2 regions of the Proteiniclasticum sp. genome follow, and region 1 is predicted to be linked to the other one. Evidence: predicted binding sites of a transcription regulator. Region 1 holds the regulator's gene; the other holds the start of a gene.

Region 1 (3,430 bases):
TTCGAAAATCGTCACATCATAGCCGAGCTTTGCAAGATCTCCGGCACAGGTAAGACCCGCAGGACCGCTCCCCACAACGGCAATCTTGATGCCGTTTGACGGAAGCTTATCCGTATTCTTATATCCGTTCTCCATTGCCCAGTCCGCAACGAATCTTTCAAGTTTACCGATATTCACCGGTTCACCCTTGATGCCCACAATGCAGGAACCTTCGCACTGCTCTTCCTGAGGACATACTCTTCCGCAGACAGCAGGAAGGTTGCTTGCACGGCCGATGGTATCTCTTGCAGCTTTAACATCCCCGTTTTTCAGTTCCTGAATGAATTTAGGAATATCTATGGCTACAGGGCATCCCGGTACACATCTCGGATTTCTGCACTGAAGGCATCTTTCCGCTTCAAGCAGAGCCTCCTCATGATTGTATCCGAAGCTCACTTCCTTGAAATTTCTTACTCTCTCTTCCGGTCTCTGTTCCCTTACTGGTACTCTATTTCGTTTCATGTAGAATTTCCCCCAAATCACATAATTCCGAGTCCTTATGTACAGATGCCTGTTCTTTTACAATCATCTTTTTTCCTTCTACAGTTTTGTACATGGACTGACGTCTCATGGCCTCATCAAAGTTGATGAGATGAGCATCAAATTCAGGTCCATCCACACAGGCGAACTTCACTTCGTCTCCTACAGTCACTCTGCAGGCACCGCACATTCCCGTACCATCCACCATGATGGGGTTAAGGGATACAACGGTATGCAGGTTATAGGATTTTGTCAGCCTTGATACGAATTTCATCATGATCATGGGACCGATGGCCACACATATATTGTACTCTTTGTTCTCTGTTTCGATCAGTTCTTTCAGTTTGTCGGTAACAAGTCCGTGGAAACCGTAGCTTCCGTCATCCGTACAGACATAGAGGTTTTTCGCCACCGCTTTGAACTCTTCTTCAAAAATCAGCGTTCCTTTTGAACGGGTACCGATGATGACATCCACATCGACTCCCTTTTCCTTCAGCATCTTCACCTGCGGATAAACAGGAGCTGTCCCCACACCTCCTGCAATAAAGACAATCTTCTTACCGGAAAGATTCTCTTTATCATCTGTCACGATGTCCGAAGGATTACCAAGAGGACCAACGAAATCTCTGATTTCGTCCCCTTCACTCATCTGTGCAAGCTTCTTAGTGGATGCACCCAGTGTCTGGAATACGATGGAAACGGATCCTTCTTCTCTGTTATAGTCGCATATGGTCAGCGGCACTCTTTCTCCCCGTTCGTCCACTTTGACTATGATAAACTGCCCGGGCAGAGCAGCTTTGGCTACACGCGGAGCCAAAATATCCATCTGGTAGATGTTTTCTACCAGCTCTTTTTTCCGTATAATTCTATACATTTTTTCCCCCCAATATTGTTGTATGGTGAGTCTAAATCTCACCTTTACAGTATACGTATTATGCCCTTCCATTTCAACAAAACTCAGAGACTTTTAAGCACTATAAAGGGGACCCTTTTTAAAGGTCCCCAAGATTTCGCTTCACTATTTGTCCAGGTCGTTCATCAGATAGACAAGTGTCAGCAGACTTTCGCTTAAATGTACATTTTCAACAGATACATCTTCAGGTACATTGATATCCAGCGGAGCAAAGTTCCAGAGGCCTTTTACGCCGTTTTCCACAAGTACATCAGCCACTTTCTGTGCCTGAGCATGCGGTACGCAGAGAATACCGATATCAATCTTGTTTTCTGCAAGGAATGACTCCATCTGATCGATGTCGCTGATTTCAACATCTTTGATTCTCATTCCGATGAGCTTAGGATTAACATCGAAAATCGCCTTCAGATCAAATCCGAATTTGTCGAAACGGGTGTAGTTTGCTACGGCCTGTCCGATGTTACCTGCTCCAATGATAACTGTTGAGTATCTCTTATCCAGTCCCAGGATATTTGAGATTTCATTATATAGTTCTTTTACGTTGTATCCATAACCCTGCTGTCCAAAACCACCGAAACAGTTGAAATCCTGTCTGATCTGTGAAGCGGTGAATCCGATTTTCTCACTAAGTTCCTTAGAAGAAACTCTGTCAACATCGTTTCTCAGCAGTTCAGCCAGGTGTCTGTAGTATTTTGGTAATCTTTTGATAACCGCCATGGAAATGTCTTTTTTCTTATCCATCCTCGCACCTCATCGTTAAATAAATTTCTAACAATATAATACCACAAATTATATGATCATGTGTTAATATTTGTCAAAGATTTTTATCAAAGATTTCAATTTTATGAGTCTGTTAAAAACATCTATATTACGTTGTTAATTTTTAACACTCTAACAATATAATTGCTGTTTCGCGTTGCCTATCAAGGATAATATTCACTAGAAAATAAAATTATTGTGAAAAACTTCTTTACTCTTCAGCGATCTGAAATGGTTTGCATAATGAAAGAGGACACCTAAGTGTCCCTCTTTCATTATGCAAACCTATTTTGAAGATATCATTCCTATGCTTCATGAATCGGTTATATGAAAAAAGTCACTGCTGTCCCCTTAAATATGCTTCTGCTCGATCATTTAAAGGCTTCGACAACGGCATCGAGGATAAACTGCTGCTGCTCCTCATAGCCGATATCCGCCAGACTGTCTCCATCCTGAGTACCGTAGTTTGCAAAACTTGAGTGGTTTCCTCCTCTGATGATCTGTCCGTAGGTTGTTTTGGGCAGCCTTTCCTGGGCTTCACTCAGCTTATCGTAATCAATGATGAGGTCCTTATCTCCGACTAGGGAGAACACCTTGAATGTGCTCACAGAAAGATCGGTGCTTCCATCAGGATATGCTGCAAGAAGGATCAGCCCTCTTATTTTCTCGGGATTTCTGCTGACATATCTTGAAGCGGATACCCCACCCAGAGAATGACCGATAATGACCCAGTCCTGAATTTGATCATCTGCCACGTAATCCTCAGCTGCATAGTTTGAGAGAATCGACAGCTTAAACGGTGCTTTAAGGATTACTGTCTTATAGCCAAGGGACGCGATCTTTCTACCAAGATATCCGTAGGCCCTCTCAGAAACTCTTCCTCCCGGATAGATCACCACACCGCCTTCAGGATTTTCGGGGGTAAACACAAGATCTCCGCCGATTTCCTCATAGGCGATTCCCTCACCTTCTGTTAATGCTTCCTCTGCAGTCAGCGACGGCCTGTAATAATCCTCTGCATAGATGTAGAGGCCAACCCCCACAAATACCAGAACGATGATAAGCACTCTGATGATCCGGTCGAACCATTTCTTTCTGCTTGATTCTTTAACTTCCATATTTAACACCCTCAGTTCCTCTAAAATGATTTCTCTGTATTCATATTGTACACTCTTTATCAGTATACTTCATTATAGCCCTTCTATTAAGCCATTTACGGGATAATCTGTTAAGAAAAGG
Region 2 (3,430 bases), on a different contig from region 1:
GATCTCATTTCAAGGGGTGTATTTCATCAGCTGTATTGAACGGATGGGGTTTTATTTAGAAGCGGATTCTCCTGCGATACGACCAAACACTGTAATATCTGCAATGGCATCACTTCCAAGACGATTGGTTCCATGGATGTCTCCGACGACTTCGCCGGCTGCAAAGAGTCCTTCTATAACTGAGCCGTCCTCTTTGACTACCTGGGCAGAGGTGTTGATTTTCACACCGCCCATGGTATGGTGTATGGCGGGTTTTGAGACCATGATGTAGTATGGACCCTCTTCAAAAGGTACGAGGGTTCCTCTTTTGCTGAATTCAAGATCCTTGCCATCTTTTGCATACTGATTGTAGTTTTCCACTGTCTTTTTCAGCTCTTCTGCATCGATATCGAAGAATGCGGCGGCCTCTTCCAGGGTATCCGCCTTCACCAGCTGTTTTCTTGCAAGAAGTCCGTTATATTCTGAGGCATGCTTGATGCTGACTTTTGAGTCCACCATGGCGGACTCGTCGAAGAACATATAGGACACGCCTCCTGTCTGCTCGAGCACTGCATTAGAGATGACATCTCGTCTTTCCAGCTCTTCAACGAAACGCTTTCCTTCCTTATTCACAAGGATGGACCTGCCTTCAAGTCTTACATCACCTACATAAAGAAGAGCACCTGACTGAGTGTCGCAGGTCGGATAAGCCTGGATGTACTCCATATCGGTCAGAACGCCACCGATTTTTTCCGCCATGACCAGTCCGTCTCCTGTGCTTCCTACGGAATTTGTGGAGAGATAGCCTTCATTCATCTTCGGATTGTACTTGGCTCTCATTTCCTTATTGTATCCGAATCCGCCAGATGCGATGATTACACCGCCGGTTGCGTGGTAAGTTATGGTTTTGCCATGATAAGTGGCTGTAACGCCTGTAATTTTACCTGTTTCATCCTGTATGAGCTCTGTAGCCTCTGTGTTCAGGTGAAGAGGTGATCCGGTTTCTTCGAGCTTTTTGCTCAGCTTGCTGATCATCTCATATCCTGTGGCGTTCTTCGGCACAAGACTTCTCTCCACTGAGTGACCCCCGAAGAAGAGCATATAGTCTTCAAAGATCATGCCGACTTCGTCTTTAAGCCATTTTGCCCCATCCAGTGCCTGGTCAGCGAGGATTCTTGCAAGAGCGGGATCGCTTTCGTTGTCTCCGCCTTTCATGATGTCTTCATAGAACAGATCCTTGCTGTCCTCCAGTTTTTCACTTTCCTGTACCCAGTTCTTCGGCGCCGCATATTCTCCTCCGGAGATCAGCGTATTTCCTCCTGCGATAGGCATTTTCTCAAGAACGATGACTTCCTTGCCGTTTTCAGCAGCCGTTATGGCAGCGGTAAGTCCGGCTCCACCTGCTCCGATGACGATGACATCAGCGGTATATTCTTCCTCGCGCGCCTCTTTTGCAGGCTTCTCTTTGGTGACAAGAACACTCTTGTCTGCACCGGTCTTTTTGAACGCATCATTCACGGCCATACGGAATCCGGCTGAGGTCAGTGTTGCGCCTGACACTGCATCCGCATCGGTGCTGTTTGTTGCAAGCATCTCTGCCTTCATGATATCGATGGCCTTGTCGAGTCCTTCTGATTCATCCTGGGAAATGACCTTGATATCTGAAATCATGCTGTCTTTCATGGTCAGCTCTACGACGATATCTCCGCCTTTTCCTATTCCTGTACCCTGATAGGTCCCATCGGGAACTGAAGCTGATGCTTTATTTCCGCAGGCAATCAGACTCAAGGTCAGTGTTGCGGCGATGACTAGGGAAATGATTTTCTTCATGGGTATTTACCTCCGTAAATTTGCGATATTTGTTATTTCTTTAACAGTATAGTATAATTCAGTGGCATCGTCTTTGAACGAATCGACACTGATTTTATACTTTTATGCACTGTGAGGTTGAAAAAATGAATCTGAAATGGAAATTCACGCTGTTTTTCACTGCAGTTTTCTCAGTGATTTTCTCAATTACCGCCTATGCAAGCTATGACAGAATTCATAGCTCAAATCAGGCACTGACCCATAATCTCAGTACACAGCTTATCGAATCCAAGGCCAATGAAGCGGGAGGGTGGCTTGCCCAGAGAATAAGAGAACTGCATACCATAAGCAGAACTCCGACAGTGGTTTCCATGGAAGAGGAAGCAATCAAGAAATATGTCACTCAGCTCAGCGAGGATATGGATGACTATTACGGCAATGAATACGGCACTTTCGGTATAAATGATTTCAGTGGACTGGAGTATATCACCGAAAATCAGACGATCGATGTACGTGATCGGGCGTATTTCAAGGAAATGCTCGTGACGGACAAGGAATATATTTTCAGTGAACCCGTGATATCGAAAACGGACAGCAGCATGATTACTGTTGCGTGCTACTCAATATATAACCCGGAAGGGAAGAAGGCCGGATTCGTGGCTGCATCCATATCCCTGGATAAGCTGACGTCCATCACCGAAAATCTTTCCTTCTACGATGGCGACACCCTGATCATGGACAGAAGCGGCACGCTCTACACCCATGGCTCGAACAGTCTTCCGCCCATCATTCTGGAAAACATCAAAGATTCCATTCCAGAGGAGGAGTCTGACCAGGTCATTGTGGAGGAGCTTGGAGACACGTATACCGCATTCTATGCCCCTATTCCTGGAAGCCATGACTGGTATCTCTGTACAGTGGTTGAAAACAGCAGGCTTTTTCATGATACCGAGCTTCTGACCTCTTCTCTATCGGGTTTATGGATGGCCATGGTCCTCATCGGGATTGTCGCCTCATTTTTCATGAGCTCACGTATCACAAGAAGAGTTTCCCTCCTGTCTGATGCCATGGAGGAAGTGCAGAAAGGAAATCTTGACATGACACTTGCTGTAAGGGGAAAAGATGAAATTTCTCAGCTGTCCATGCATTTCAATCTCATGGTGGAGGAGATCAAGAGGCTGATGAGAGAAGTTATTCTCACGCAGAAGGAGAAGAGGCAAAGGGAGCTTCAGGTGCTCCAGGCTCAGATCAATCCGCATTTCATCTACAACACGCTGGACACCATTCAGTGGAAAGCGCTATCCTATGGAGCGGATGAACTTTCGGACCTGATCCAGGCTCTGTCTTCGTTTTTCAGAATCTCGCTGAGCAAGGGAGAAGAAAAGATCAGCCTGTCCAAGGAACTAGCCCATGTGAGAAGCTATCTTGAGATACAGCAGTACAGATACAGCGATATTCTCCGTTATGAGATTGAAGGGGATGAAAACATAGAAGGTGCGCTCATTCCGAAAATCATCATACAGCCTCTGGTTGAGAATGCAATCTACCATGGCATAAAACCGAAGCTCTCAGGTGGAAAGATCCGTATCGCAGCGATAAGAAGAGGAGAGGACCTGATACTGGAAGTCTGTGATGACGGCGT

Evidence for each region. The regulator Rex, encoded in region 1, represses fermentation and respiration genes when NADH is low (regulators of the CRP and FNR family bind a similar motif). The targets are predictions, from matches to a motif close to ATTGTTAANNNNTTAACAAT.
Region 2: RTX25_RS06875 (flavocytochrome c) is a predicted target of Rex. The motif match lies at 1,838-1,857, and genes of this name have one in related genera.

The regions. Positions count from the first base shown of each region.
Region 1 covers NZ_DAMBTF010000034.1:9,150-12,579, reverse strand. The annotation lists gene gltA (NADPH-dependent glutamate synthase) at 1-501, opposite strand, end outside; gene RTX25_RS13475 (sulfide/dihydroorotate dehydrogenase-like FAD/NAD-binding protein) at 488-1,393, opposite strand; gene RTX25_RS13470 (redox-sensing transcriptional repressor Rex) at 1,538-2,173, opposite strand; gene RTX25_RS13465 (alpha/beta fold hydrolase) at 2,563-3,309, opposite strand.
Region 2 covers NZ_DAMBTF010000009.1:48,650-52,079, reverse strand. The annotation lists gene RTX25_RS06875 (flavocytochrome c) at 52-1,809, opposite strand; gene RTX25_RS06870 (sensor histidine kinase) at 1,935-3,430, shown strand, end outside.